Regions from separate parts of the Pseudomonas taetrolens genome, predicted to be linked through region 2. Evidence: predicted binding sites of a transcription regulator. Region 2 holds the regulator's gene; each other region holds the start of a gene.

Region 1 (7,818 bases), 2.3 Mb from region 2:
TCCTACGCTGTCGATCAGTTGCATGTCGTTGATCTTGCCGCCGCGAAACGACAGACGCAGGGAGTCGAACAAGGTGTCCTTGGTTTTCGGCTTGAGGGTGAAGTCCATCACGTCACCGGCCTGTTTTGAGGTGATGTCAAAACTTTCACTGATCTTCGACACATCACCGGACAGCAGCAGGGCCGGGGTCTGGGTCAGACGCTGATCCAGCTTCTTGATAGTGGCCTGTTCCAGGTCCGGGTCCCAGAGCGTCACTTTCTGCCCGTCGGATATCATCGTCTGCTCTTGCGGAGCATCGGTGTGCCAGTAGAACAGGCCCGGACGCTTGACCGCCATCTCACCGGCGGTTTCCTGCAGCTGGGTGCCGCTGCCATCCAGCGTCAGCTGGGAGAAACGCGCAGTGATGGTGTCCGACTGCCCGAGCAATTGGCCAAGACGCTTCACACTGTCAGCGTCAGCGTGGGCCGAAAGCGAAGAAAAAGCCAATACCGGTAGCAAAAGCAGGCTGGCAAAACGCATGGAATTCCTCATTGATTAGTGCAAGGCCGCTTGCGGATTTTCCGCAGGCCGGTCAATCGCGTACAGGGGCTGGCGCCAGCACTTCGCGGGAGCCATTGGTGTTCATCGAGGTCACAACCCCGGCCATTTCCATGGACTCGATCATACGGGCCGCACGGTTGTAGCCGATTTTCAGTTTGCGCTGTACGGCAGAAATTGAAGCACGGCGGCTCTCAAGGACGAACTGCACGGCCTCGTCATAGAGCGCATCGGTTTCAGCGTCATCGCCGCCTTCGCTGCTGCCACCGTCAAACCCGCTGCCAGGTTCTTCGACGCCAGCCAGGATGTCATCGTTGTAATCCGGGCTGCCGCGCAACTTCCAGGCTTCAACGACGCGGTGAACTTCTTCATCGGAAACGAACGCGCCGTGAACACGAATCGGCAAGCTGGTACCTGGCGGCATGTAGAGCATGTCACCATGCCCCAGCAGTTGCTCCGCGCCACCCTGGTCGATGATGGTGCGCGAGTCGATCTTGCTCGAAACCTGAAACGCCATACGGGTCGGGATGTTGGCCTTGATCAGGCCGGTGATGACATCCACCGACGGACGCTGGGTGGCCAGGATCAAGTGAATGCCTGCGGCACGGGCTTTCTGGGCAATACGGGCGATCAGCTCTTCAACCTTCTTGCCAACGATCATCATCATGTCGGCAAATTCGTCGACCACCACCACGATGGTCGGCAACTTGGTCAACAGCGGCGCTTCGTCGTGAATGCTTTCTCGCTTGTACAACGGATCGGTCAACGGCTCGCCTGCCGCTTCAGCCTCTTTGATCTTCTGGTTGAAGCCGGCGAGGTTACGCACGCCCATCTTGGCCATCAACTTGTAGCGACGCTCCATCTCGGCCACGCTCCAGCGCAAGGCGTTCGCGGCGTCTTTCATGTCCGTTACCACCGGGCACAGCAGGTGCGGAATGCCTTCGTAGATCGACAGCTCAAGCATTTTCGGGTCGATCATGATCAGCTTGGCGTCTTCCGGGCCCGACTTGAACAGGATCGACAGGATCATGGCGTTCACACCCACCGACTTACCGGAACCGGTTGTACCGGCCACCAGCAAGTGCGGCATTTTCGCCAGATCGGTAATCACCGGCTTGCCACCGATGTCATGCCCCAACGCCAGGGTCACAGGGGACTTGGCATCATCAAACTCCGGGGTCGACAAGACTTCGGAGAACCGTACGATCTGACGGTCCTCGTTAGGGATCTCGATCCCCACCGTGGTCTTGCCCGGAATCACTTCAACCACCCGCACACTGGTCACGGCCAGCGAACGGGCAAGGTCTTTGGCCAAGTTGGCAATACGGCTGACCTTGACCCCGGCTGCAGGTTGAATCTCGTAACGGGTGATCACCGGCCCCGGGTGAATCGAATCGACCGACACCTCGACCCCAAACTCCTTGAGCTTGATTTCAAGCAGGTGGCCAACGGCCGCCAGGGATTCAGGGGAATAGTTGAGCTGTTTCTTCTCGGCCGGGTCAAGAATCGAGATTGGGGGCAGCGTACCTTCCACCGCGCTGTCGACGAACAACGGGGCCTGCTTTTCTTTCTGCACACGCTTGCTTGGCTCGGGGGCTTTGGCAGGTGCGGGCGCAATCACAGCCGGCACGTGTTTTTCGCGCTCGGACATATGTTTGGTCAGCGCCTGCTCGCGTTCGATCAAGCGTTCCTTGGCCTTGGCTTGCTCACGCTTGTCGGAGACGCTCGGCGCAACCACTTCATTGACCCGGCTGTCGGCTTCACGCAATTGAGCCACCAGTTGCTTGCGCTCGTTACGGTCCGCCCACCAGCGATTGGCAGCCCCCTGGATCAGCTCAAACAGGTCCAGGGTGATCTTGCCGGTCACGTCCATCACCTTGAACCATGACAGGTCAGTAAATACCGTCAGGCCAAACAGGAACAATGCAATCAGCAGCAAAGTGCTGCCCTGGACGTTCAACGCGTTCTTGGCCAGATCTCCCAGGCTCTCGCCCAAGGCCCCCCCGGCACCTGCGGGCAGGCCCGCCGCCGAGTGGAAGTGCAGATGAGCCAGGGCCGCGCCCGAGAGCACCAGAAACAGCAGCCCGACCAGGCGCCACGAGAACAGCCAGCCGCTCCACTGCCACGGCTGATGCCGCTCACGAAAAATCTGGTAAGCCTTGACCGCCAGCAACAACGGGAAGATGTAGGCGAAATAACCCAGCACCATGAACAGGATGTCAGCGCTGTAGGAGCCTGCCGGCCCGCCGAAGTTCTGTACATCCACTACGCGGCTGTTATGACTCCAGCCGGGATCGTCCTTGCCGTAGGTCAGCAGGGCCATCATCAAAAACAGACATAAGGCCCCAATAGCGATCAATGCACCTTCCTTGAGCCGGTAGTGCAATTGCTGACGCCAGAGAGGAACTGCTTTGGGTGCTGCTGTGGATTTCTTCAAAACGCGTCTTTTCCTGCGCCTGTGGCGCGCCCAACTATTGATTGACTGCAAAATACTGCTCGCATCGAGCAGGTGACAAGTTCAGACATGAAACTGGACTAGCCTTGCACACGGCCTTGTATGATTACCTGCAACTGCATGACCAGCCCGCCATGCAACCCAGTGAATTCTGTGCAGTTTAGAACAGCTCAAACAAGCGGGCCATTGTACGGGTTTAAGCCGTGGATGCCATGCCGCCGCCAGGGACGCTGACATTTACCGTCCATAGGCCTGAGAGGCGCTAATTTGAGCATGCATTGCCTTTTGTGACAAAGACTTATACCACTGTCAAAACCGACGTTGCATTTAACTGGCAGATCGACTGAGACCACACCCGTGCGACAGAGTTGCAGCCGCCCTCCCCTACTTCAGTAAGACTGATTGCCATGCTGACCTGGTTAAAACGCGACACCCTCACCTTCCCGCCCTTGAACAAGGCCATGCGCGAGCCCAATGGACTGTTGGCGGCAGGCGGCGACCTGTCGGCCGACCGGTTGATCCAGGCCTATCGCCACGGCTGCTTCCCGTGGTTTTCCGAAGGCCAGCCGATCCTCTGGTGGTCACCGGACCCGCGTACCGTGCTGTTCCCCGAAGAACTTCACGTTTCGCGCAGCCTGGGCAAGCTATTGCGCCAACAGCGCTATGACGTGAGCTTTGACCGCGACTTCGCGACCGTCATACGAGCGTGCGCAGCGCCCCGCGCCCATGCGGATGGCACATGGATCACCGATGACATGCAAGCGGCCTACATCGAGCTTCATGCACGGGGCCACGCCCATTCGGTTGAAGTATGGGACAACGGCGAACTGGTGGGCGGCCTGTATGGCCTGGCAATGGGCCAGCTGTTTTTCGGTGAATCCATGTTCAGCCGCGCCGATAACGCCTCGAAATTCGGGTTTGCGACGCTGGTCAAGCAACTCCAGGCCTGGGGATTCGTCCTGATTGACTGCCAAATGCCCACCGACCACCTGCAAAGCCTGGGCGCCCGCTCTATTGCCCGCAACCAGTTCGCCGAGTATCTGCGCAATCATCTGGATCAGCCTGCAACTGCTCAATGGGTTTTGTAGGCGAGTTCTGTACGCTGGCTTACACTTAATTCAAAGATTTTCCGAGGGCCAATCATGACCGAGCTGGCGCGCTTGAAGTTTTATGCCACTCAACCTCACGTTTGCAGCTACCTGCCCGACGAACAGGCCACCACGCTGTTCCTCGATCCCAGCCAGCCGATGGATGTGCAGGTCTACGCCGACTTGTCCGAAATGGGCTTTCGGCGCAGTGGCGACCATCTTTATCGGCCGCATTGCCTGAAGTGCGACGCCTGCACGCCTGCGCGCATTCCTGTGGCGCTATTTACCCCCAATCGTCAGCAAAAACGTATTTTCAAGCGCAATGCCGACTTACAGGTACAAGCCAAAAAACCCGGCTTCAGCGAAGAGCATTTTGACCTTTACAAACGCTATATCGAGCAGCGGCATGCCGATGGCGACATGTTTCCACCGAGCCGCGATCAATTTTCGACCTTCCTGGTACGCGACCTGCCGTTCTCGACCTTTTACGAGTTCCGCCTTGGCCCACGCTTGCTCGCCGTCGCTGTCACCGATGTGCTACCCAACGGTTTATCGGCGGTCTACACCTTTTACGAACCCACCGAAGAACGCCGCAGTCTGGGTCGCTACGGGATTCTCTGGCAAATCGCCGAAACCCGGCGACTGGGGCTGGACGCGCTCTATCTGGGGTACTGGATCAAAAACTGCAAAAAGATGAATTACAAGACCGAATATCGGCCCATTGAGCTGCTCATCAATCAGAGATGGAGCACTCTTAACTGAACCCTTGGCTTAAACCCCATTTTTCGGGCACAATGCACGCCGCTTTTGCCTGGCGCAGTTGCACCGGGCCATTCATTGGACACCGAGGGCTTTACTGCATGTCGAAAGAAGACAGCTTCGAAATGGAAGGCACTGTCGTCGACACCCTGCCCAACACCATGTTTCGCGTGGAGTTGGAAAATGGGCACGTCGTAACCGCGCATATTTCCGGCAAGATGCGCAAGAACTACATTCGTATTCTTACCGGTGACAAAGTGCGCGTCGAGCTGACGCCCTATGACTTGAGCAAAGGGCGTATTACTTACCGCGCTCGCTAAGCAAGTCAATACAAAACGCCCGGCTCTGCCGGGCGTTTTTGTTTGTCTGCGATTTGTGTACCCGTGGTAGCGAGCCCGCTCGCGAAGCAAGCGAGGCGATCTTTTGGAAAAACCACTGCGCTGCCTTCGCGAGCAGGCTCGCCCCCACAAGGATGGCTTAATATATAAATCTTGAGCCGCTGTCACTATTTTGTCTTATTAGTTATAGATCTAACTCAAACTTCCACACCCTTCAAACTACCTGAACCGATGCTGTACCGGACACACTTTCCGGGCTTTAAAGTTGACGGACCACCGCCCAGTGAGTAGATTGCACAGGCCGGTCATTCAGGCCGCCTATAAACTTCACAAAAGAAGCCAATGGACACAGTATCTAGACGCTGTCCGGTCACCGTGTATACGGAGTACCGGACGCCTAACCCAGACATTGACGGGACTCGCCTGCACGGCGAGGTCAACTGCGCTAGAGCCTGACGCTCCAACGTAACGACCTCACCGGCATCAGTCCGGTCACGAGGTGTGTTATGACCTTTAAAACCCATGTTCTACCCGGCGTTCGCGCCTTTACCTCCAGCATGCGCGTAAAACTGTCCCGCGAGCCCACCTATGCTCGCTCGGCAAAATCACCTTTTTCCACAGCCGTTCCCGGCAATAAACCAGCGCACCGCCAGGTGCATTGGCGCGTCAGCCCGGCCACAGGCCAACTGGAACAGCGCTGGAGCATGGCCGACTCTCAGGACCCGCAGAGTCGCTTCTTGCGCTGATTTTAAATCAATTAATAACACCTGTTAGTTAACTGGAGCTCCTTATGGAAGACGCCAGTAGTTACCCGCTGCGCGAGTATTAATTACCTCGTAGCAGCGGGCATTTGAAGCGCACTTAACACTTCAATTAAACCGATTGCGAAGTTTGCGACTCGGCCTGCATTGGCGCGCCTTTAAAAAGGTAAACCACTGTTAGTCGGGTCAAGAGTTGGCGACAGGAGTACTCATCATGAGCGCCGTAAAAAACACTAAAGTTCGAGACAAGAACAGCGCCAGCGACAACAGCAAACTGTCCATGCGTGCCGCACGGGAAGCACAAAACGGCCTCAGCGCCACCCTGGCCAATGTGCGCACAACAACCACCGGCCTGACCGAACAGGACGCCGCAGAACGCCTGAAGGACGACGGCTACAACGAGGTGGCCCATGACAAGCCGCCTCACGCCTTCGTTCAGTTCATGCTGGCCCTGCATAACCCATTCATTTATGTACTTCTGACCCTGGGCGTTATCAGCTTTTTCACCGACTATTGGCTGCCGGAGCGCGATGGCGAAGAAGGCGACCTGACCAAAGTCATCATCATTGGCTTGATGGTCGGCCTCAGCAGCTTGCTGCGCTTCTGGCAAGAACACCGCTCTGCGAAGTCTGCCGAGGCACTCAAGGCCATGGTCCGCACCACCGCTACCGTTGTTCGGCGAGACAAGACCAGCGGAAAAACCTCGGTGCACGAAGTGCCGATGCGCGAACTAGTCGCCGGCGATATCGTCTGGCTATCCGCTGGCGACATGATTCCGGCAGACGTTCGCCTGATCGAATCCCGGGACCTGTTTATCAGCCAGGCCGTGCTCACTGGCGAAGCCTTGCCCGTAGAGAAATACGACACCCTGGGAGATGTTGCACAAAAGTCCGCCTCCAGTACCGCCGCAGACCAGAGCAACCTGCTGGACCTGCCCAACATCTGCTTCATGGGCACCAACGTGGTCAGCGGCACGGCCCGGGCCGTGGTGGTGGCCACCGGTCCGCGCACCTACTTCGGCTCGCTGGCCAAGGCCATCGTCGGCTCTCGCACGCAAACCGCGTTCGACCGCGGGGTCAACAGCGTCAGCTGGCTGCTGATCCGCTTCATGCTGGTCATGGTGCCCATCGTGTTTTTCCTCAATGGGTTCTCAAAGGGCGATTGGGGCGATGCCTTCCTGTTTGCCCTGGCGGTGGCCGTAGGCCTGACCCCTGAAATGCTGCCCATGATTGTCAGCGCTAACCTGGCCAAGGGCGCTAACGCCATGGCCAAGCGCAAAGTCGTGGTCAAGCGCCTGAATGCGATTCAGAACTTGGGCTCGATGGATGTGCTGTGCACCGACAAGACCGGCACGCTGACCCAGGACCACATCATCCTTGAGCACCATGTCGATTCCACCGGCAAACGCGACGAGTCGGTGCTGGCCCTAGCCTGGCTCAACAGCCATCACCAGAGCGGCATACGCAACCTGATGGATCAGGCAGTGGTGCAGTTTTCCCGGCAGGACCCACAGTTCAACGAACCTCTCAACTACAGCAAGGTGGATGAGCTGCCCTTTGACTTCGTGCGTCGGCGTCTGTCGATCATCGTCAAGGACACCCGTGGCGACCACCTGATGGTGTGCAAGGGCGCCGTGGAAGAGATGCTGGGCATTGCCACCCATGTGATGGAAGGCGATACCGTCGTCTCGCTGGACGCTGCTCGCCGCGAACAATTGCTGGCCCTGGCCACCGAGTACAACGAGGATGGTTTCCGCGTGTTACTGGTCGCCACCCGCGAAATCCCGAAAGCCCATTCGCACAAGCAATACAACACCGCGGATGAGCGCGATCTGGTAATACGTGGTTTTCTGACCTTCCTTGATCCTCCAAAGGAAACCG
Region 2 (7,818 bases):
CAAAAGGATTCAGGCGGATTATGGGCACGCAAATATTAGCGGTCGGCGGTGTACGGATGTTTCGTTATGCCCTGGGCTCGCTCTTGCTGTTGGCGGGCACGGCCTTGTTGGTTGCAAAGGGGCTGGTCTGGCTGGATCTTGAGCCGCGGATGTTGCGCGCGCTTCAGGGCGGTGCGCTCTGTGCGCTGGGAACGGCACTCGGGGCGGTACCGGTGCTGGTGATACGCAAAATGCCGATGGCTGTCAGCGATACGTTGCTGGGCTTCGGCGCGGGCGTCATGCTGGCTGCCACCGCCTTTTCGTTGATCGTTCCAGGCATTGCAGCCGCTGAAAATCTGGGGCTGTCATCCTGGGCCTCAAGCGGGCTGGTCAGTGCGGGTATCCAGCTGGGGGCGTTTTTTCTGTTCCTGGTGGATCTCAAGGTGTCCGGGGCCGGACCGCAAGGGTTGAGCAGTCGCCCGGGCGAACCTGTTATTGCCCCGCGTATCTGGTTGTTCGTGATTGCCATTGTGGCGCACAACATTCCGGAAGGTATGGCAGTCGGGGTTTCGGCGGGTGGCGGCATGCCTGATGCCGATAGCCTGGCCATGGGGATTGCGCTTCAGGATGTTCCGGAAGGGCTGGTGATCGCGTTGGTTCTGGCGGGCGCAGGGATGTCGCGGGTGAGGGCCTTCCTGGTGGGCGCGGCGTCAGGTCTGGTTGAGCCTGTGTTTGCGGTGCTGTGCGCATGGCTGGTAAACCTTGCCCAGGTGCTGTTGCCCTTGGGCCTGGCCCTGGCGGCAGGTGCTATGTTGCTGGTGGTGACTCAGGAGGTCATCCCTGAGTCGCGTCGCAACGGGCACGAAAAGCTGGCCAGTCTGGGGTTGTGTGTCGGGTTCTGTCTGATGATGGTGATGGACACTGCATTGGGGTAGGGGAAAGCCGGCTATATGATCTGAACCTGCACGGGCAATCGGACGACGTTCGATTGCTCGAGCAGATTTCAAAATCACTGCGATTCAGCCACTGCACGGGATCATCGCGAGCAAGCTCGCTCCTGCAGAGATCGTTTCAGTGATTACTCGCCTTCATCGAAGTAGTTGTTGATCAATGTCACCAGCGCTTCCAGCGCTTCCTGCTCTTGCTCACCTTCAGTCTTGAGATGAATGGTAGTCCCTTTGCCAGCAGCGAGCATCATCATTGCCATGATGCTCTTACCGTCGACCATGGATTCCGGCGAGCGGCCTGCCTGGATCTGGCAGGGGTATTTCCCGGCGATGCCCACGAACTTGGCGGATGCACGAGCATGCAAGCCCAGTTTGTTGATGATTTCTATTTCCAGAGCAGGCATCGCGGGTTAAATCCTTTCAAGTAAGGTCGCGGTGGCGAACCTGGACGTTCTTCAGAGTTTTTTGCAGGCACTTGCCGAGTCGTTCGGTCAGGTAGACAGAGCGGTGATGACCGCCCGTGCAGCCGATGCCAATGGTGACATAGGCGCGGTTGCTGGCGGCAAAACGCGGCAGCCACTTGAGCAGATAGCTGGAGATGTCCTGGAACATCTCTTCGACATCCGGTTGGGCTGCCAGGTAGTCGACGACGGGCTGGTCCAGCCCGGATTGTTCTCGCAGTTCGGGTTTCCAATACGGGTTGGGCAGGCACCGCACATCAAACACCAGGTCGGCGTCCACCGGCATCCCGCGCTTGAAGCCGAACGACTCCACCAAAAAGGCAGTACCGGCTTCTGGTTTGTTCAGCAGGCGCAACTTGATCGTGTCGCGCAACTGATACAGGTTGAGGTTGGTGGTGTTGATGGTGAGATCAGCAAGGTCGACAATCGGCCCCAGCAGTTGCGTCTCGTCGCGGATCGCTTCGGCCAAAGAGCGGCTGGCACTGCTCAGCGGGTGACGTCTGCGGGTTTCCGAGAACCGCTTGAACAAGGTTTCTTCGTCGGCATCCAGATACAGCACATCGCACTGGATATGCCGACTGCGCACCTCTTCAAGCAATTGCGGAAAACGCGATAAATGGCTCGGCAGGTTTCGCGCATCAATCGATACGGCCACCAGCGGCTGTGCCAGCTCGGTGTGAATCAGCGCACGCTCCGCCAGCTCCGGCAACAAGCCGGCAGGCAAGTTGTCGATGCAATAGAAACCGTTGTCTTCAAGGACGGCGAGGGCAGTGCTTTTACCGGAGCCGGAGCGTCCGCTGACAATAACTAAGCGCATGATTAATGACCGTTCTGTACGTCCAGAACAACCTGATACAGCGCTTCGTTGCTGGATGCGGCGCGCAGCTTCTCGCGCACGTCTTTACGATCGAGCATGCTGGCGATCTGCCGGAGCAGTTCCAGATGTGCATCGGTTGCCGCTTCAGGTACCAGCAAAACGAAGAGCAGGTCGACCGGCGCGCCATCGATGGCGTCGAAATCTATAGGGGCGTCGAGGTGCAGCAAGGCGCTGACTGGCGACTTGCAGCCCTTGAGGCGGCAATGGGGGATTGCAATTCCGTTACCAAAACCGGTGGAGCCGAGTTTTTCACGGGCAATAAGGCTCTCGAAAACATCCTGCATTTCGAGATCAGGCACTTCGCGACTGATCAGGTTGGCAATTTGTTCGAGTGCGCGCTTTTTACTGCCGCCCGGCGCGTTCACGAGGGAACGGCCGGGGGTCAGGATATTTTCAAGTCGAATCATGGGTAGGGAGTATTAACGACCGGTCGCGCCCTGGAGCAGGCTTTGGGTCTTTTCCTTATGCTTTTTCAGTTGGCGATCAAGCTTGTCAGTGAGCAGGTCAATTGCCGCATACATGTCGTCATGCTCGGCATTGGCAACGACTTCCCCTCCATGGATATGCAGAGTGGCTTCGATTTTCTGTTTCAGTTTTTCGACCGCCATCGTCACCTGTACGTTGGTAATCTTGTCGAAGTGGCGTTCCAGTCGGTCGAGTTTTTCGCCGATGTAAGCGCGCAGCGGTTCGGTGACTTCCAGTTGGTGTCCACTGATGTTGACTTGCATACAGTTTCTCCTTTTGATGCCATTGCATAAAGTGGCAGGCTGAGCAGCCTGCCACTGAAACGCTGTAACCCGTGGCTTACATCAAACGCTTGCGTTCGCTCGAAGGCGCGATTCCCAGGGATTCGCGATACTTGGCGACGGTGCGACGGGCGACCTGAATACCTTGTGCCTCCAGTAAACCAGCGATCTTGCTGTCACTCAACGGCTTTTTCTGATTTTCAGCGGCAACCAGTTTTTTGATGATGGCACGGATCGCGGTGGACGAGCATTCGCCGCCTTCGGAAGTGCTGACATGGCTGGAGAAAAAGTACTTCAACTCATAAATACCGCGCGGGGTATGCATGAATTTTTGTGTGGTAACCCGAGAGATCGTGGATTCGTGCATGCCTACGGCTTCGGCAATGTCATGCAGCACCAAAGGCTTCATGGCCTCGTCGCCGTACTCCAGGAAGCCGCGCTGATGTTCGACGATTTGGGTCGCCACTTTCATCAGGGTTTCGTTGCGGCTCTGCAGGCTTTTGATGAACCAGCGTGCTTCCTGTAGTTGATTGCGCATAAACGTGTTGTCGGCACTGGTGTCGGCACGGCGGACGAAACCGGCATATTGCGGGTTGACGCGCAAGCGTGGCACGGACTCCTGGTTGAGCTCCACCAGCCAGCGTTCGTTATCTTTGCGCACGATAACGTCAGGTACCACGTACTCGGCTTCGCTGGACTCGATTTGTGAGCCCGGGCGCGGATTAAGGCTTTGTACCAGCTCGATGACCTGGCGCAGCTCGTCTTCCTTGAGCTTCATGCGACGCATCAACTGGCTGTAGTCGCGAGCGCCGAGCAGGTCGATGTAGTCGGTGACCAGGCGCTTGGCTTCGTTCAGCCAAGGTGTTTTGGCAGGCAGCTGACGCAATTGCAGCAGCAGGCATTCGCCTAGGCTGCGTGCACCGATACCGGCGGGTTCGAATTGCTGGATGCGGTGCAGGACAGCTTCGATTTCATCGAGCTCGATGTCCAGCTCCGGGTCGAACGCTTCGAGGATTTCTTCGAGTGTTTCGTCGAGATAGCCCTGGTTGTTGATGCAGTCGATGAGCGTCACACCGATCAGTCGGTCAGTGTCGGACATCGGTACAAGGTTCAATTGCCACAGCAAGTGGCTCTGCAGGCTTTCACCGGCAGAGGTGCGGGTGGTGAAGTCCCACTCGTCATCGTCATTGCTTGGCAGGCTGCTGGCGCTGGTCTGATAAACGTCTTCCCAGGCGGTGTCGACAGGCAGCTCGTTGGGAATGCGGTCATTCCATTCGCCTTCCTCGAGGTTGTCCACGGTAGGGGCGGATTCCTGGTAGGAAGGCTCCTGAATATCGTTGTTGGGTTTTTGCTCGATGTTGTCGGCCATAGGGTCCGAATTGTCGAAGTCTTCGCCTTCTTCCTGGCGTTCGAGCATCGGATTGGATTCCAGGGCCTCCTGGATTTCCTGTTGCAGGTCCAGGGTCGACAATTGGAGCAGGCGTATGGCTTGTTGCAGCTGAGGTGTCATTGTCAGCTGCTGGCCCATTCTCAGGACTAGCGATGGTTTCATGGCAGGGGCTTTACACCTTATTCGCCGGCGCACATGGCGCCATCCACTACAAGGGCGCGGAAGCGCCAAACATAAGCAAATTATATGCCTGAAACCGCTGTGTTTGCCTAGGGGCGTTCTTAATTAGTTTCCGTTGCCCCGGGAAACGGCTGAGCGCTTGTGGAATAAAACGTCGTTGGATGTTTTATTTGTCAGCGCTCCAGGAGTTTCCACCATTCCTGCGATTACAGGCGGAACTCGTGACCGAGGTAAACTTCTCTCACCAATTCGTTGGCAAGAATCGTTTCAGCATCACCTTCAGCGATCAATTGACCGTCGTTGACGATATACGCAGTTTCGCAGATGTCGAGGGTTTCACGGACGTTGTGATCGGTGATCAGCACGCCAATACCCTTGGCCTTCAGATGATGGATGATTTGCTTGATGTCACCTACGGAAATGGGGTCAACGCCTGCAAAGGGTTCATCGAGCAGGATGAACTTGGGGGCAGTGGCCAGTGCGCGGGCAATTTCGACCCGGCGGCGTTCGCCCCCAGACAGGCTCATGCCCAGGTTTTCGCGGATGTGGTTGATGTGGAATTCCTGCAGCAGGCTTTCCAGTTCCTGGCGACGACCTGCCTTGTCCAGCTCCTTGCGCGTTTCGAGGATTGCCATGATGTTGTCGGCAACCGACAGCTTGCGAAAGATCGAAGCTTCCTGCGGCAAGTAACCGATACCGGCACGTGCGCGACCGTGCATGGGTTGATGGCTGACGTCGAGGTCGTCGATCAGCACGCGACCCTGATCGGCCTGGACCAGGCCGACAATCATGTAGAAACACGTGGTCTTGCCCGCACCGTTAGGACCGAGCAAGCCGACGATTTGCCCGCTGTCGATCGACAGGCTGACATCTCGTACCACCTGGCGGCTCTTGTAGCTTTTAGCCAAATGCTGGGCTTTCAGAGTTGCCATTACTGGGCCTTCTGTTGGTCGGTTTTTTTCTTCGGCTGGATCACCATGTCGATGCGCGGACGTGGAGCGGTGACGCTGCTGCCATTGGCGCGACCGGCATTGGCGACCTGTTTCACCGTGTCGTAGACGATTTTCTCGCCTTCGGTGGTGTTGCCGTCGTTAATGACCTTGGCCCTGTCGATCAGCACGATGCGGTTTTGCGGCGCATGGTACTGAATGGTCACGGCATACGCCTGAACCGGTTTGGGATCAGATTCTTTTTGCAGCTGCTCGAAGTAGGCAAGATTGCCCACCGACGTCACTACGTCAATTTCTCCCGCCGCGTTGCGGGTGATAGTGACGGTGTTGCCGGTGATTTTCATCGAGCCCTGAGTGATGATCACATCACCCTTGTAGGTAGCGACGCCTTGTTTGTCATCCAGCTGTGCTTCATTGGCCTGGATGCGGATAGGCTGTTCGTTATCGTTCGGCAGAGCCCAGGCGCTCGCGCTTCCCAGTGCTGCGCTCAGGCTGAGCAATAAAGGGAGGGTTTTAACGAGACTCATACTGTCCTCTTACGTTGGACAGCAGGTCCATCCTGCCGTCTTTCAAATATGCTTTCATTCCCTTGCCAGTTGTAACGCCGCCAGCGCCGTCGATTCTAACGGCTTGCTGGGTCTGCGCATATTGCTTCTGGGGGAATACAGTCATGCGGCTACTGGTAATAACCGTTGTGCGTTTTTTTTCGTCGGTCCGGGCGATGCGTACCGAGTCAATCAACTCAACCTCGCTGCCGTCCGGGTTGACTTCGCCGCGTTCGCTCTGGACGTGCCACGGGTACGCTGTACCGCGATACATCTGCAGGTCGGGCTTGGTCAGTAAAGAGACCTCTGAAGCCTTTACGTGTTCAACCTTGTCGGCGGTCATTTCGTACTGCAGTTTACCGTCCGGCAGGTACTGAAGGCTGCGGGCGTTCAGGGCGTAATAATCGATGGCAGATTCATCGACAGCCACTACAGGGGTGTCGAGAAAGCGTCCGGGGCTGATATTCCAATAGCCAACGGCTGCGAACAGCGCAGCAATGACTGCGAATAACAGGATGTTACGAATCTTTTTGCTCAGCATAGGAAGCTCTATAGGTAGGCGGCGTTGGCTGCGTCCAGGCGGCCTTGGGCGCGCAGGATCAGCTCGCAGAATTCGCGGGCGGCACCTTCACCGCCACGCGCCAGGGTCACGCCATGAGCATGTTCGCGAACGAAGCTGGCCGCATTGGCAACGGCCATTCCCAGACCGACACGACGGATAACCGGCAGGTCAGGCAAATCATCGCCCAGATAGGCGACCTGTTCATAGTTTAGGTTGAGTTGGCCGAGAAGCTCGTTCAATACGACCAATTTATCTTCCCGGCCCTGATACAGGTACGGGATGCCCAGATTCTGTGCGCGGCGTTCAACCACAGGGGTTTTACGGCCGCTGATAATCGCGGTTTGAACCCCGGCGGCCATCAGCATCTTTATGCCTTGGCCATCGAAGGTGCTGAAGGTTTTGAATTCGCTGCCATCTTCAAGGAAATAGAGACGCCCGTCGGTCAAGACGCCGTCAACGTCGAAAATGGCAAGCTTGATGCCTTTGCCGCGCTGGAGCAGGTCGAGGGTCATCACATGACTCCTGCGCGAAGTAAATCGTGCATGTTCAAGGCGCCGACCGGTCGCTCTTCCTTGTCGATAACCACCAGTGCGCTGATTTTATGGTCTTCCATGATCTTCAAGGCTTCAGCTGCCAGCATGTCGGCCCTGGCGGTTTTGCCGTGGGGTGTCATGACCGAGTCAATGGTTGCGTTGCGGATATCGATCTGACGGTCCAGTGTGCGGCGCAGGTCACCGTCGGTGAAGATTCCGGCCAGGCGGCCATCTTCATCAATGACGACGGTCATGCCGAGGCCCTTGTGGGTCATTTCCATCAACGCGTCTTTAAGTAATGTGCCACGTACTACCTGGGGGAGTTCTTCGCCACTGTGCATGACATTCTCGACTTTCAGCAGCAAGCGTCGGCCGAGAGCGCCGCCCGGGTGCGAGAAAGCGAAGTCTTCGGCAGTAAAGCCCCGGGCTTCAAGCAATGCAATCGCCAGGGCATCACCCAGTACCAATGCTGCGGTGGTCGAAGAGGTGGGGGCCAGGTTCAGCGGGCAAGCCTCTTGGGCCACGCGGGCATCGAGTTTGACATCGGCAGCCTTGGCCAGGGGTGAGTCCGGGTTGCCGGTCATGCAGATCAGCGGGATGCCCAAGCGTTTGATCAGGGGCAGCAGGGTGACGATTTCGGTGGTCGAG
Region 3 (7,818 bases), 250 kb from region 2:
TTGAGAAACCACTCCTCCGAGAGCAACGCTTGCCCGGCCTGGTGATGGTCGTGCAAGTGGGCCGGCAGGGTTTTCAGCAGCCAGGGCTGTTGTTGCCCATCGTGTACCCGATAAAGCAGCGATTGCTGACTTTGGCCCAGCAGGCGCTCAACCTGCCAGCCTTCGAAGGACTGCCCCGGTTTAAGGGTCGGTGGCAGCGGCCATTGCTGCAGCTGGATCAGCGCATCGCCGATGTTGGTCTCGCCCAGGGTGTCGACCCGTACCAGCAGCGCGCTGGCATTGTCCTGGCTCCCGGCCAGGTGCGCGGCGGTGACCAGCGTCTGTGCCGCGCTCTGAAGATCGGGCTGGTCGCGCACAATGGCCGCGATGGCCGTATCGCCCAACACCGCCCATACGCCATCGCTGAGCAGCACAAAGGTTTCGCCCTGGCGCAACTCACCGTCGAGAAAGTCCAGCACCACGTGCTGGTCGAGCCCCAGCGCCCGCTTGAGCACATGCTGCATGCCCGGTTGTTCCCAGACATGATCTTCGCTCACCCGCTGCAAAGCATCGGCCTGCCAGCGATAGACCCGGCAGTCGCCGACATGGGCGAGGGTAAAGCGCCTGCCGCGCAGGACCAGCGCACTGACCGTGGTCAGCAGCGGTTGCCCGCCGCCGTTGGCCTGTAACCAGCGATTCTGCGCGAGCAGCAAGCGCTCCAGGGCCTGCGCGACACTCCAGGTTTCTGGCGTGGCGTAGTAGTCCAGTGCCAGGGCCTGCAAGGTCGAGCGCGCTGCCAAGCCACCATCGGCGCATTGGCTCACGCCATCGGCGATGGCGAACAGATACCCTTTGCTGGCTGCCAGCGCGGGGACCGGCGTGACCCCGCGCAACGCATCCTGATTCTCGTCGCGAGGGCCCGTAGCGCTGGCCTGGGCAAAGCTCAGTTGCAGGCTCATTGCGTGCTCACACCCGGGCGGCGGTCACGGCGGCCGAACCCCAGGTGGTTCTCCAGCGGCGCTTGACCCCGTGCAGACCAAACCACGCCAGGACGCCGAGGCTGGCAAACAGCCACAAGGCCAACTGATAGCTGCCCGTGCTTTGTTTGATCGCGCCCATGCCCGCCGCGAGGGCAAAGCCGCCGATACCGCCGGCCATACCGATCAAACCGGTCATGACACCGATTTCACGTCGAAAGCGCTGCGGTACCAGTTGGAACACTGCGCCGTTGCCTGCGCCCAAACCGAGCATGGTGCAGACGAACAGGGCCAGTGCTGCGTAAGAGCTGGGCAAGTTGAAACCGACCGCTGCGATGCTGATGGTGGCCACGGTGTACATGCCGAGCAAGGTCCGGATTCCGCCGAAACGATCGGCCAGTGCTCCGCCCAAAGGTCGCATCAGACTGCCGCCAAACACACAGGCGGCGGTGTAGTAGCCGGCGGTCACCGGGCTCAAGCCGTATTGGTCGTTGAAGTAGCCGGGCAGGGCGCTGGCCAGGCCGATAAAGCCACCGAAGGTCACGCTGTAGAAGAACATGAACCACCAACTGTCGCGGTCGCCCAAGGCTTTGAAGTAATCACCCATGGATTTGGCTTTGGGCCGCTCGGGTGCATTTTTCGCCAGAAAGGCGAACACGCCAATGCACAGAATCAGCGGGATCAGGGCAAAGCCGAACACGTTGCTCCAGCCATACATCGCGGCCAGCACCGGGGCCAGCAGGGCGGCGAACACCGTACCGGAGTTGCCGGCCCCCGCGATGCCCATGGCTTTGCCTTGATGCTGCGGCGGATACCATTGCGATGCCAGCGGCAACGCCACCGCAAACGACGCACCGGCCATCCCCAGGAACAGGCCCAGCAACAACGCGTGTTCGTAGGTGTGAATCCCGACCTTCCAGGCCACGAACAGCGCGCAGATGACGATGCTCTGGCCGATCAGCCCGGCGGTTTTCGGGGACAGGCGATCAGCCAGCAGGCCCATGACCAGACGCAGTATGGCCCCGGCCAGAATCGGCGTGGCCACCACCAGCCCACGTTGTTGAGTCGTCAGGTGCAGATCGGCAGCGATCTGTACGCCCAGCGGGCCCAGTAGATACCAGACCATAAAACTCAGGTCGAAATAGAGGAAGGCCGCGAACAACGTCGGGGTATGGCCGGATTTCCAGAAGCTTGAATTCATCGCGCACCTCAGCTGTAAAAATCTCGAGAAGGAGTCATGAGCTTGTGATGGTGCGCCGTGACGGCCGCGCCACCGGCCCCGGGCAAGGGGGCCAAAACGAAAAAACGCCGCAGCCTGATCCGCGAGGTGCGAATGAGGTGGGCGACGTCTTTGTCGTGGGTGGGGCAACCGCCGTTGGTTACCGGTGACGGTTACTTAGCGAGAACTGTGCCAACAGGTGAATAACCCAGGTTCGTGGAAACGCTGTAGAGACGCGGTTGCCAGTCAAGTAGCGCAGCCCTCGTACCATCGGACGCAGCCGCGCTCTGCGGGTCAGCGGTTACGGCCTCAACCAAGCAACTCGCTCATGGCGATGATCTGTTCGGCGACCTGAATCAGCTTTTGCTGGCGGCTCATGGCCTGGCGTCGCATCAAGGTGTAAGCCTCTTCTTCGTTACAGCGCTTCATTTTCATCAACATGCCTTTGGCCAGTTCAATGCGCTTGCGCTCGGCCAGTTGCAGGTCGCGGGCGTGCAGTTGTGCCCGCAGGTCCTGGTCGCTTTCAAAGCGCGCCATGGCCACGTCGAGGATCGGCTGCAGGCGTTGTGCATGAATCCCTTCGACGATGTAGGCGCTGACCCCGGACTTGATCGCCTGGCGCATCACGTCGGGATCATGTTCGTCGGTGAACATGACGATGGGCCGCGGCTGGTCGCGTGACACCAGCACCACTTGCTCCATCACATCACGGCCCGGTGACTCGGTATCGATCAGGATCACGTCCGGGCGCACCGTTTCGACGCGTGCGGGCAGGTCGATGATCAGCCCGGATTCGTCGATGACCTCAAAGCCGGCTTCAACCAGGGCGGCTTTGAGGCGCCCGACTTTCCTGGCGGTGTCGTTGATCAGCAGGATACGCAACATGTTTGCAGGCTCCTGTCAGTGGCTGGCCACGAGCGGCACGTTGTCGCTCATGGCGTGCAACGCGAAACTGCGGGCATAAGCGGCCGGGTCAGTGCCGTCCCAGACCTTGCCGTCGATCAACTGGCTGCTGCGCATGTCGTGTGTGCCGATGTTGACCCCGACGGCGCTTGCGGCGTCGCGGTAGAGCGCCAGTTGCTGGACCTGCCGGGCAACGCCGAGGTAGTCCGGGTCTTCGCGCAGCAAGCCCCAGCGCCGGAACTGGGTCATGAACCACATGCCATCGGACGCGTATGGCAGATTGACCTCGCCGTCGCCATGAAAGCGCAGGGCATGCGGGTCCTGCCACTGATGACCCAGGCCGTCCGTGTAATTGCCGAGCAAGCGCGGTTCGATGCAATCGAGCGGCGCATTCAGGTACTCGGGAGCCGTGAGCAATTGCGCGGCGCTGCGTCGGTTTTCGCTGCTTTGCTCGATGAAGCGGCTGGCCTCCAGAATCGCCATCACCAGCACCCGGGCGGTATTGGGGTATTGCTCAACGAAGGCGCGGGTGCAGCCAAGGACTTTTTCCGGGTGGTCTGGCCATAACGCCTGGGACGTGGCCAAGGTAAAGCCCATGTTGTGTTTCACCGCGCTCGCGGCCCACGGTTCGCCGACGCAGAAACCGTCAATTCGCCCGGCGTGCAGGTGCGCCACCATGTGTTGCGGCGGGACCACCACGCTGTCGACATCCTGCAGCGGATGGATGCCCTGGCTGGCCAGCCAGTAATACAGCCACATGGCGTGGGTGCCTGTGGGGAATGTCTGGGCAAAGGTCAGTTTTGAGCGAGTTTGGTGCACATGCCGTTCCAGTGCCTCAGGACAGGTCACGCCGCAGGCTTGCAAACCGTGGGAGAGGTTGATGCTTTGGCCGTTTTGATTCAGCCCCATCAACACCGCCATGTCAGTGGCGGCGACGCCGCCAATCCCCAGGTGCACGGCATAAATCAGACCGTAGAGGCTATGGGCGGCATCGAGCTGGCCGCTGACCAGATTGTCCCGCAGGCTGGCCCAGGATGACTGCCGCTTGAGGTTAAGGGTCAGGCCGAAGGGTTGGGCGAACCCTTGAGTGGCCGCAACCACCACTGACGCGCAGTCGCTCAGGGCCATAAAACCGAGGTTGATGGCTGATTTTTCCGGGGCATCGCTGCCGTTGACCCAGGCCAGGGGCCCTGCGCAGGGTTCGTTCATGTGGGCTGCACCTTCGATTAAAACGTACTGCCACGGTGCAAGGCACATGCCACCCGTTAACCAATCGAACCGTTCGACGGTGAACGTGTTCACGCGGGTTAAAAGTTATGAGCTTACAACTGAACATTGATAACGATTTATTCAGCTAAGTCAGGGCTTAGTTCTATCAGGCTGCTCGTATATCTTTATGTTAAATAGTGATTGGTAGACCCTGCTTTTATGCCTTTATGATCTGTCCACAACAACTCGTGAGGCAGGAGTGGGGCAATGACTATTCAAGTAAAACCCGTGGCGGGTCGAATTGGTGCACAACTTGAAGGCGTAAAACTGGGCGGGGATATCAGTGCCGAAACGTTCGAACTTATTAACCAGGCACTGTTAAAACACAAGGTCCTGTTCTTTCGTAATCAGCATCTGGATGACGCCGAACATGAAGCCTTCTCCCGGCGCTTTGGCGACCAGGTGCCTCATCCGACGGTACGTTCGGCCGAGCAGAGCACCGCGATCCTGCACCTGGACGCCAAGGAAACCCGGGCCAACTCCTGGCATACCGATGTGACCTTTGTGGCCAACTACCCGAAGATTTCCATCTTGCGCGGGGTGGTTATTCCTCCTTATGGCGGCGATACCGTGTGGGCCAATACGGCCTCGGCGTATGCCGACTTGCCTGAGCCGCTAAAACAACTGGCCGACAGTTTGCGCGCTTTGCATACCAATGTTTATGACTATGCAGCACCGCGCAATACCGATGAGTCGGGGCTCAAACGTTATCGCGAACAATTCACCGCACACGTGTATGAAACCGAACATCCTTTAGTTCGGGTACACCCGGAGTCGGGTGAAAGAAGTTTGCTGTTGGGACACTTCGTCAAAGAGATTCAGGGCGTCAGCCACAACGACTCAAAACTACTGATCCGTCTGTTCCACGACCGTATTACCCATGTGGATAACACCGTGCGCTGGCGTTGGCAGGAAGGTGACGTGGTGATCTGGGACAACCGCGCCACCCAGCACATTGCGATCAACGATTACGGCGATGCCCAGCGCATCGTACGCCGCACCACCATTGACGGCGATGTGCCTGTCGGCGTGGACGGTCGCCGGAGCCAGGCGCTCAAGCCGAGCCCGGACACCCGCTCGCCGAAAACCGAAGCTGACAAAAAACACCTCGCGGCCTGACAGACCGAACCTCATCGCACCCAGGAAGACGTGTATATGGCCTCATTCAAAAGTAAGCCCCTGTTTCGCAAAGGCCGTATCGCCGCCGTGCTGATGGCGGTTCTGGCAGCACCCTTAGTCCAGGCCGATGTCTTGCGCATCGGTGTCGCGACGGCTGGCGGCGGTGATCCGGTCACGTTCAGCGGCTCGTCTCTGGGCATCGTGCGTAACCAGCAGTTGTTGGAAAAAGCCTTCGCCGGCACCGGAACCGAGGTGCAATGGTTTTTCTTCAAGGGGGCTGGCCCGGCGGTGAACGAAGCCTTGTCCAATCAGCAGCTTGATTTTGCCTACCAGGGCGATCTGCCCGCAGTGGTCGGGCGCTCCAATGGCCTGGATACCAAACTGCTGGCGGCATTGGGCGTGCGCGCCAATCTTTATCTGGCCGTGCCCAAGGGCTCCGAGATCAAGAGCATCGATGACCTGAAAGGCAAAAAAGTCGCGGTTTTTCGTGGCACCAACGGCCATTTGGTCTCGATCAACCTGCTGGCGGAACACGGCCTGACCGAACGCGATATCAAGGTGATCAACCTCGATACCGGCAGCACCCAGGCCGCCCTGGTTTCCAATGGCGTGGATGCCGCCTTCGGCGGTCGCGAACTGTTCAAGCTGCGGGATAAAGGCCTGATCGACATCGTTTACGACAACCCGACCCAAGATGTGCGCTACACCCGTCAGACGGCATTGGTGGTGCGCGGAGCCTATGAAAAAGAACACCCGGCCAACGTACAAAAGGTCGTCGACACGTTGGTGGAGGCGGCGAAATGGACCTCGGAGGACAGCCATCTTGAGGCGGTGCTCACGGAGTGGGCCAAGAGCAATGAGCCTGTGGACTCGCTGCGTGCCGACCTGGCCGGAGTCAGCCTGCGGGACAAGGCTTCGCCTCTGATCGATAACTTCCTGCAGAGCCGCTATCAAGCGGTGGCAGAGCAGGCCAAGAAAGAAAAACTCATTCGCCGCCCCGTCAGTATCGATGGCTGGTTCGAGCCCGGCTATTTGCAGACCGCGCTCAAAGCCAAGGGACTTGAGGGCTACTGGACGGCCTACGGCCCGGATGGAAAACAGCCGACGGGCGATGCGCTCACCGCGGCAACCGGTAAGTAACGGCCTGATCCAGCTGGGGCGCGACTGTTTTTTGTAGCAACAAGAGGGATAAGCACATGGCCAGGGCACAGACTGTTACATCAGAACCGTACGCGGTGCCGGCGTTACCCAGAGACAACGTCAAGCGCTTGCCTCCGGCGCCGACTCGCCCGGTTCGCAAAGTCGAAGTAGCGCGTACGACAGCCTGGACCACGACGCTCGGCGATCACGCTTTGCCCTGGCTGCTACCGCTGCTCTTGCTGGGGCTGTGGTACATCGGGGTTGAACACGGCTGGTTGTCAGAGCAGGTGCTGCCGCCTCCGGCTTACGTTTACCAGACCCTGTCGGACCTGATCACCTCCGGCGACCTTTGGCTGAATGCATCCGCCAGCCTGCTGCGGGTGGTGGTCGGGTTCGCCCTGGGCGCTTGTGTCGGCGTGGCGTTGGGGCTGGCGATGGGGTTGTCGAAAACCGTAGAAGATTATCTGCTGCCCACGTTCAACGCCTTGGTGCAGATCCCGGTACTGGGCTGGCTGCCGTTTGCCCTGCTGCTGTTCGGCATCGGTGAGTCGCTCAAGTATGTGCTGATTGCCAAGGCGGCTACGGTGCCGATCACGCTGTGCACGTTGCAGGCATTTCATCAGGCACCCAAAGGGCTGCTGGAAGCTGGCCGCGCTTACGGTTTCAGCCGCTGGCAAAGCGTTCTTTTCATTGTCTTGCCGTCAGCCGTTCCGACCTTGTTCACCGGCTTGCGCCTGGGCTTTACCAAAGCCTGGCTGTCGCTGGTGGTGGTTGAGCTGGTGGCCTCGAGCGAGGGCCTGGGCTACTTGATTGTCTATGGTCGGCAACTGTTTCAGCTGGATCTGGTGATGGCGGCCGTGGTGGTGGTCGGGGCGATCGGGCTGTTGATCGACCGTTCGTTCGATTACCTGGAGCGGCGCTTGAATCGCGGTCGTCCGACTGCTGCGGGGCGACTGTCATGAGCACAACGTTCGCTGTCAGTGGCGCAAGCCGTCGCTATCGCGGTTGGGTCTTGCCCCTCGCGGCCATCGCCGTGTGGTGGCTGGCCTCGAACCAGGGCTGGAGCCAGTCGGGCCTGCTGGTTTCTCCGGAAAAAGTCGCCGCCACGGCCTGGGAGCAATTGTCATCGGGCAAGTTCTGGCGGGCGATCAGCGCCAGCCTGGCGCGTAACCTCAGCGGCTTTTTTATTGGCACTGCGCTGGGCCTGGGGCT
Region 4 (7,818 bases), 1.0 Mb from region 2:
GATGCGTGTTTACGAAGGACAAGTCCGTTTATGAGCGAGCGTAACCGATGACCGACCAGGCACAGCCCTCAGATCTCGAAACACCTGTTGAAAGCCCTGAGGCTGCGGCCGTCGTGGCGTACCTGCAGGCGCATCCTGACTTTTTCAGCCAGCGCGAGGAGCTGCTGCTGACGCAGCGGATTCCTCATCAGCGTGGCGATACGGTATCACTGGTAGAACGCCAGCTGGAACTGTTGCGCGGCCGTAATATCGAGATGCGTCATCGCTTGTCGCAGTTGATGGACGTGGCACGTGATAACGACCGCCTGTTTGAAAAAAACCCGTCGTCTCAACCTGGCTCTGATGGATGCCACCAGCCTTGAAGAGCTGGTGATTGCGGTTGAGGACAGCTTGCGTCAGGACTTTCAGGTGCCTTTCGTCAGCCTGGTCCTGTTTGGCGATAATCCGATGCCGGTCGGTCGGTGGGTGAGCAGTGCCGATGCCCAGCGTGCGCTGGGCGGTCTATTGGCTGAAGGCAAGACAGTCAGCGGCAGCCTGCGTGAACATGAGCTGGACTTCCTGTTCGGTGAAGAGCAGCGCAAAGAGATTGGCTCCACTGCGGTGGTAGCGCTCAATCACTTGGGGCTGCACGGGGTACTCGCAGTTGCCAGTCGTGATCCGCAGCACTACAAAAGCTCGGTGGGCACGCTGTTCCTGGGCTATATCGCTGAAGTGCTGGGTCGCGTGTTGCCGCGTTTTACCAACGCTTTGCGTTCGGTACGTTAGCGTTGGAGCGGCAGCTGGAGGCTTACTGCACTCACCTGCGCAGTGAGCGCCAGGTGTCGCCCCATACGCTTGAAGCCTATCGCCGCGACCTGAACAAGGTGGTGGCGTTTTGCACCAAAGCATCCATTGTCAGCTGGTCCACGCTGGATATTCAGCGTCTGCGCCAACTGGTGTCGCGCCTGCATCAGCAAGGCCAGTCCTCACGCAGCATTGCCCGTTTGCTGTCGGCAGTACGCGGGCTTTATCACTACCTCAATCGCGAAGGCCTGTGCGATCACGACCCGGCCAACGGTCTGGCGCCGCCCAAGGGTGAACGACGCCTGCCCAAGACCCTCGACACCGACCGTGCCTTGCAATTGCTGGAGGGCGCGGTCGAAGATGACTTTCTGGCCCAGCGAGACCAGGCCATCCTGGAGCTTTTTTATTCGTCGGGGCTGCGACTGTCGGAACTGACCGGGCTCAATCTGGATCAGCTGGATTTGGCTGACGGGCTGGTTCAGGTGCTCGGCAAGGGCAGTAAAACCCGCGTATTACCGGTGGGTAAAAAGGCCCGTGAAGCGTTGCAGGCGTGGTTGCCTTTACGGGCACTGGCTAACCCTGAGGATGACGCCGTGTTCGTCAGCCAGCGCGGCAGGCGTCTTGGCGCACGGGCAATTCAGTTGCGGGTCAAGGCCGCAGGTGAGCGCGAGCTGGGACAAAATCTGCATCCGCACATGCTGCGTCATTCATTTGCCAGTCATTTGCTGGAGTCCTCCCAGGACTTGCGGGCGGTACAAGAGCTACTCGGGCATGCGGACATCAAAACCACGCAAATCTATACTCATCTGGATTTCCAGCATTTGGCATCGGTCTACGACAGCGCCCATCCACGGGCCAAACGCAGTAAGGGCAGTGAATGACGATCAAGCTGATTACCTTCGACCTCGATGACACGCTATGGGACACCGCGCCGGTGATCGCCAGCGCCGAGTCCGCGTTGCACGAGTGGTTGACCCATAACGCACCACAATTGGGCGTTATTGAACCCGGGCTTTTTCAGACGGTTCGCGAGCAGGTTTTGCGCGAAGAGCCGCAGCTCAAGCACCGAATCAGTGCATTGCGTCGCCGGGTGCTGTTCCGGGCCCTGCACGGTGTGGGCTATGGGAATGCGGCAACGTTGGCGGATCAGGCGTTTGAAGTGTTTATCGAGGCTCGGCACGCGCTGCAGGTGTTCCCGCAGGCGGAGCCGACACTTGACGCTCTGGCCCGGGATTACGCCTTGGGCGTCGTGACCAATGGCAATGCCGATGTGCGGCGGATCGGGTTGGGTCACCATTTCGCGTTCGTGTTGTGCGCCGAAGACATTGGCATTGCCAAGCCGGATGCACGGCTGTTTCACGAAGCGTTGTTACGCGGAGGAGTGACGGCGGATATGGCTGTGCATGTGGGCGATCACCCGGGTGACGATATCGCCGGGGCGCAGCAAGCCGGTTTGCGTGCCATCTGGTTCAACCCTGGCGGCAAGCACTGGGACGGCGCAACCCCTCCAGATGCCGAAATTGGCTGTTTGAGCGAGTTGCCGGCAGTATTGAAACGTCTGTAGCCCTGATGCGGGCGACTACAGCCACCTGCAAAAAAGCCCGCAGCGACGGCGGGCTTTTTCTTTCAAGCGGACAATCGACCCTTAGATAGGGCGGCTGCCGTACTTGTTGTCAGGCTTCTTGGGTGGGTCTGCCACCACATTGGCCTCGACTTCCTGCACCTTGCCGCCCTTGGACAGAAACTCTTCCATGGCACGGGCCAGAGCATCACGCTCTTTGTTTTTGGCTTCTACGCTTGGCAGGTCATCAACCGAGACTGCGGCTTTCGATTTGCCCTTGGCCACAGGGGCCGGCGTATCGTCGCCACTGTCATCATCGTCAGCCACATCATCGGCAGCGGCCTCAAGACCTTCTTCAGTCTCGTCTTCGTCGCCTACTTCGAGGTCATCATTTTCCAGATCGTCGTCGCTCATGTTCTACCCCATGACTTACGTAAAGCAGATTAGTTATAGACCAGCTGCGCCAACTGTCGACCGCCGCTGGTGAAAAAGTAGCCTTGGGTAAACCGCGGCTCACGCCTCCTCATCGGTGAGGGTGAAGAGGGCTTTACGGACACCGCCGCAAGCACGGTGTTCGTTCACATAAACACGTTGCCGGGAGCCTGGTGCCAGTTGTTCTGGCACTCGGCCCGCTGGCCTTGAAAGCGTCGGGAGGTCATCCTCGCCTTCGTCTTGCCCGGGCGCAGTTTTTTGCCCTTCGGCGCGCATTCTAGCGTGCTGAATAAAAAAGCAAAGCGGCTAATAGTCGAGTTGTGTTGTAAGTGTTCATCTCACAAACAGGTGTGCGCCTGATATTCCCTTGAAGATGTGGGAAAAACCATTTTATTGCTGTGAGTGATGCCGCACTTCAGTCAAAAAAATACCCGGCAAGCCGGGTATTTTTTCTGCAGGAAAATTACAAGTTGTAGCCACGCTCATTGTGTTCTGCCAAGTCGAGGCCGACCGCCTCAACCTCTTCAGCCACACGCAGGCCCATCACGGCATCCAGCACCTTGAGAATGACGTAGGTCACGATCCCGGTATAGACCACGGTGAAGGCTACGCCTTTGAACTGAATCCAGACCTGGGTGGCGATATCGGTCACTTCGCCAAAGCCACCCAATACCGGCGCTGCGAATACGCCGGTGAGGATCGCCCCGACAATACCGCCGACGCCGTGAACACCGAAGGCATCCAGCGAGTCGTCATAACCCAGCTTGCGCTTGAGGCTGGTGGCGCAGAAGAAGCAGATCACACCAGAGGCCAAGCCGATCACGATCGCGCCCATCGGGCCGACAGTACCTGCGGCCGGTGTAATTGCAACCAGACCGGCGACGACACCCGAGGCGATGCCCAGCGCGCTGGGTTTACCGTGGGTAATCCACTCGGCAAACATCCAGCCCAGCGCGGCAGCAGCTGTCGCGATCTGGGTAACCAGCATCGCCATGCCTGCAGTGCCGTTAGCGGCTGCTGCGGAGCCTGCGTTGAAGCCGAACCAGCCAATCCACAGCATGGCGGCGCCGATCAGGGTGTAACCCAGGTTGTGCGGAGCCATTGGGGTGGTCGGGTAGCCTTTACGCTTGCCGAGCACGATGCACGCCACCAGCCCTGCAATACCGGCGTTGATGTGCACCACGGTGCCACCTGCGAAGTCGAGTACACCCCAGTCCCACAACAGACCGCCGTCACCGCTCCAGACCATATGCGCAATCGGCGCATACACCAGGGTGAACCAGATACCCATGAAGATCAGCATGGCCGAGAACTTCATGCGCTCAGCGAACGCACCGACGATCAGTGCCGGGGTAATGATGGCGAAAGTCATCTGGAAGGTAATGAATACCGCTTCAGGGAACAGCGCCGTGGCGGAGGTCAGGCTGTCGGGGGTGACGCCGTTGAGAAATATCTTGGAGAACCCGCCGATGAACGAGTTGAAGTTGGTGACGCCCTGCTCCATCCCGGTGGTGTCGAACGCGATGCTGTAGCCATAAATGACCCACAGGATGCTGATCAGGCCGGTAATGGCGAAGCACTGCATCATGACCGAAAGAATATTTTTGGAGCGAACCATGCCGCCGTAAAACAGTGCCAGGCCGGGAATGGTCATGAACAGCACTAATGCCGTTGCAGTCAGCATCCAGGCAGTGTCGCCGGAATTCAGGACTGGAGCAGCCACTTCGTCGGCGGCCATGGCCAGGCCAGGCATTACGACAGACAACAGGGCTCCGAGCCCTGCGAATTTACGCAGAGTCATAGTGTTTTCTCCTGGGGCGTTGGGGTTTGGCGGCTTAGATTGCGTCGGTATCGGTTTCGCCGGTACGGATGCGAATTGCCTGTTCCAGATTGACCACGAAAATCTTGCCGTCACCAATTTTGCCGGTGTTGGCGGCCTTGGTTATCGCCTCGATAACCCGGTCAAGGTCTTTGTCGTCGATGGCGACATCAATCTTCACCTTTGGCAGAAAATCGACCACGTACTCCGCGCCGCGATACAGTTCGGTGTGACCCTTCTGTCTGCCGAAGCCTTTAACCTCAGTAACGGTAATGCCCTGCACGCCGATTTCAGACAGCGACTCGCGCACGTCATCTAACTTGAATGGCTTAATAATGGCGGTGACTAGCTTCATGAAACTTCTCCCGAAATAGTGGACTTGCCCCAGGAAAACAAACCCGGCTCAAGTCTAAGCGCAGTGCCTGGCTTTGTAACGCGTCGTCAGCCTTCTGCAGGCAGCACGACGTGTATAAATCGCTGGTGACGAAAACACTCCTTGAACCACTTGCCGCACTGCTTTCGTCACAGCTACCGCATCAGTGCATGAGTCTCAGGCAACTAAGCAGAAACCTTGCCATGTCTGGGAAAGCCAGCAATTACAGCAAGTTATCCGCAGTTGATGGCTTTTAGCCTGATTTTGAAGGCTATTTGTGCACATAAACGGTGCATGGTTTGCGGGCGGCACGCCCAAAAAACGTGCGCGGGCAGGCGATAAATGGGCCCTGACACTGCGTGATACACTCCTGCCATCAGTTTTCAGGACCTTAACCATGCTCGCGCCCAAAGATCTTCTCGACACCCTGAGTGGCCACGCTTCACGTTTGTTCAGTGGGGAAACTCCGCTGCCGCGCAACGAAATAGAAAGCCAGTTCAAAGCCTTGCTGCAAAGTGGCTTCAGCAAACTGGACCTGGTGAGCCGTGAGGAATTCGACAGCCAAATGGTCGTCCTAGCCCGCACCCGTGCCCGCCTCGAAAGCCTTGAAGCCAAAGTGGCAGAACTGGAAGCCCGGATGTTGCCGCCGACCGAGTAATGCTCAACCGCGGTGCGTTTCTCTAAACAAGGATGTTTTTATATGTTGGTCATGAACCGCTTGGTGCCCGAGATGATTGTCTCGGACCTGGCGCGCAGCCTGCAGTTTTACTGCGGGGTACTTGGCTTTGGTATTGAATACCAGCGGCCCGAGCATCTATTCGCCTTTCTCTCCTTTCATGGCAGCCAGTTGATGCTGGAGCAGGACGATCTTGAAGAGTCCGCCTGGCGTGTCGGCCCGCTCGAAGCGCCCTTTGGTCAAGGCATGAACCTATCGATCAAATGCCCAGACGCCCAAACCCTGATCACCCGTCTTGAAGCCGCCGGACACCGCCTGCGCAAACCGCTGGAAGAGTGCTGGTATCGCAGTAACGACCTGCAGTTTGGCGAGCGAAACTTCCTGGTGCCCGATCCTGATGGCTACTTGCTGCGCTTTGCCGAAGATCTGAGAACGAAAGCCTTGTAGTCGTCACGTGAGTAGCCGTTTGGCAGACGATCGAGCACACATTCCGTATCCATTCCCGCCCTGCTCTTTGATCCTGATTCGCGCACCATGTCTTTTTGCGAACTCAAGGAATGAGTCATGTCGCTGGCTATCGTTTACAGCCGTGCCCAAGTGGGCGTCGAAGCTCCCTGTGTCACGGTCGAGGCGCATCTGGCCAATGGCCTACCGGCGCTGACACTGGTCGGGCTGCCTGAAACCGCGGTCAAGGAAAGCAAGGATCGTGTGCGCAGTGCGATTCTCAATTCCGGGCTGGATTTCCCTGCCCGGCGCATTACCCTCAACCTGGCACCTGCCGATCTGCCCAAGGATGGCGGGCGCTTTGATCTGGCTATTGCACTGGGCATTTTGGCGGCCAGCGGGCAATTACCCGCACCGGCGCTGGTACACGTGGAATGTTTGGGTGAGCTGGCATTGTCGGGGGCCATCAAGCCAGTCCAGGGTGTATTGCCGGCTGCCTTGGCCGCGCGATCGGCAGGTCGGGCCCTGGTGGTGCCGCTGGCGAATGCGGAAGAAGCCTGTCTGGCGTCCGGATTGACCGTCATCGCAGCCGAGCATTTATTGCAGGTCGTGGCGCACTTTGCAGGCCGTGGGGCGATTGAGCCTTATGCAGCCAGTGGTTTGTTGCATGTGAGCCAACCTTATCCGGACCTGAGCGATGTACAAGGTCAGCTCTCGGCCAAGCGGGCGTTATTGGTCGCGGCAGCGGGCAGCCACAATGTACTGTTCACCGGCCCGCCCGGTACGGGTAAAACCCTGTTGGCCAGCCGCCTGCCGGGGTTATTGCCACCGCTCAACGAGCAAGAGGCGCTGGAGGTGGCAGCCATCCAGTCGGTGGCCAGTCATGTGCCCTTGAGTTGCTGGCCGAAGCGTCCGTTCAGGCAGCCGCACCACTCAGCGTCCGGCCCGGCGCTGGTAGGAGGCGGCTCAAAACCGCAGCCGGGGGAAATCACTCTCGCCCATCATGGCGTGTTGTTTCTTGATGAGCTGCCCGAGTTTGATCGCAAAGTGCTGGAAGTCTTAAGAGAGCCCCTGGAGTCCGGGTTTATCGTGATTGCCCGCGCCCGGGACCGGATGCGCTTCCCGGCGCGCTTCCAGCTGGTCGCTGCGATGAACCCCTGCCCTTGCGGTTACTTGGGCGAACCCACCGGACGTTGCCGTTGCACCCCGGAGCAGATCCAGCGCTACCGCAACAAACTCTCCGGCCCCCTGCTCGACCGCATCGACCTGCACCTCACCGTGGCCCGTGAAACCACCGCACTCAACCCCCCGCTCGCCTCTGGCGACACCACCGCCAACGCCGCCGCGTTAGTGGCAAAGGCACGTGAACGGCAGTTGCAACGCCAAGGGTGCGCCAATGCCTTCCTCGATCTACCGGGTGTGCGAACCCAGTGTGGTCTGAGCGAAGTGGACAACACCTGGCTGGAGACCGCTTGCGAGCGCATGACCTTGTCACTTCGGGCGGCGCATCGGTTGCTGAAAGTGGCGCGCACATTGGCGGACCTGGAACAGGTGGAATGCATTGAGCGCAAACACCTGGCGGAAGCGTTGCAGTACCGGCCGGTGAGTGGGTGATGGGTGTGGAATATGTTTGTTATTTGTAAGAAATGTCTTTTGGTGGGATGAGGTGATTCTTTTATATAAGTAGTACTCGCAGTAATTGTGGTAAATGAAAGTTTTGGAGGTGGGAA

Evidence for each region. The regulator sigma-54, encoded in region 2, starts transcription at its own class of promoters, with help from an activator protein. The targets are predictions, from matches to a motif close to ANTGGCATNNANNTTGCTNT.
Region 1: DQN55_RS07620 (DNA translocase FtsK) is a predicted target of sigma-54. The motif match lies at 3,281-3,300, and genes of this name have one in related genera.
Region 3: DQN55_RS19135 (CmpA/NrtA family ABC transporter substrate-binding protein) is a predicted target of sigma-54. The motif match lies at 4,322-4,341, and genes of this name have one in related genera.
Region 4: glnK (P-II family nitrogen regulator) is a predicted target of sigma-54. The motif match lies at 5,155-5,174, and genes of this name have one in related genera.

What each region holds. Positions count from the first base shown of each region.
Region 1 is NZ_LS483370.1:1,585,068-1,592,885, reverse strand. Features, by position in the region: gene lolA (outer membrane lipoprotein periplasmic chaperone LolA) at 1-519, opposite strand, end outside; gene DQN55_RS07620 (DNA translocase FtsK) at 572-3,016, opposite strand; gene aat (leucyl/phenylalanyl-tRNA--protein transferase) at 3,400-4,080, shown strand; gene DQN55_RS07610 (arginyltransferase) at 4,135-4,842, shown strand; gene infA (translation initiation factor IF-1) at 4,941-5,159, shown strand; gene DQN55_RS07600 (hypothetical protein) at 5,684-5,923, shown strand; gene mgtA (magnesium-translocating P-type ATPase) at 6,153-7,818, shown strand, end outside.
Region 2 is NZ_LS483370.1:3,872,571-3,880,388, reverse strand. Features, by position in the region: gene DQN55_RS18010 (ZIP family metal transporter) at 21-914, shown strand; gene DQN55_RS18005 (HPr family phosphocarrier protein) at 1,058-1,330, opposite strand; gene rapZ (RNase adapter RapZ) at 1,347-2,204, opposite strand; gene ptsN (PTS IIA-like nitrogen regulatory protein PtsN) at 2,207-2,671, opposite strand; gene hpf (ribosome hibernation-promoting factor, HPF/YfiA family) at 2,684-2,992, opposite strand; gene DQN55_RS17985 (RNA polymerase factor sigma-54) at 3,069-4,562, opposite strand; gene lptB (LPS export ABC transporter ATP-binding protein) at 4,787-5,512, opposite strand; gene lptA (lipopolysaccharide transport periplasmic protein LptA) at 5,512-6,057, opposite strand; gene lptC (LPS export ABC transporter periplasmic protein LptC) at 6,044-6,616, opposite strand; gene DQN55_RS17965 (KdsC family phosphatase) at 6,625-7,149, opposite strand; gene DQN55_RS17960 (KpsF/GutQ family sugar-phosphate isomerase) at 7,149-7,818, opposite strand, start outside.
Region 3 is NZ_LS483370.1:4,120,630-4,128,447, reverse strand. Features, by position in the region: gene DQN55_RS19150 (bifunctional protein-serine/threonine kinase/phosphatase) at 1-938, opposite strand, end outside; gene DQN55_RS19145 (nitrate/nitrite transporter) at 946-2,157, opposite strand; gene DQN55_RS19140 (ANTAR domain-containing response regulator) at 2,485-3,060, opposite strand; gene DQN55_RS19135 (CmpA/NrtA family ABC transporter substrate-binding protein) at 3,076-4,287, opposite strand; gene DQN55_RS19130 (TauD/TfdA dioxygenase family protein) at 4,555-5,466, shown strand; gene DQN55_RS19125 (ABC transporter substrate-binding protein) at 5,503-6,606, shown strand; gene DQN55_RS19120 (ABC transporter permease) at 6,663-7,568, shown strand; gene DQN55_RS19115 (ABC transporter permease) at 7,565-7,818, shown strand, end outside.
Region 4 is NZ_LS483370.1:59,371-67,188, forward strand. Features, by position in the region: gene dapF (diaminopimelate epimerase) at 1-34, shown strand, start outside; partial or broken gene DQN55_RS00285 (DUF484 family protein) at 48-765, shown strand; gene xerC (tyrosine recombinase XerC) at 768-1,664, shown strand; gene DQN55_RS00295 (HAD family hydrolase) at 1,661-2,347, shown strand; gene sutA (transcriptional regulator SutA) at 2,429-2,758, opposite strand; gene DQN55_RS00305 (ammonium transporter) at 3,240-4,577, opposite strand; gene glnK (P-II family nitrogen regulator) at 4,612-4,950, opposite strand; gene DQN55_RS00315 (accessory factor UbiK family protein) at 5,366-5,626, shown strand; gene DQN55_RS00320 (bleomycin resistance protein) at 5,669-6,091, shown strand; gene DQN55_RS00325 (YifB family Mg chelatase-like AAA ATPase) at 6,209-7,702, shown strand.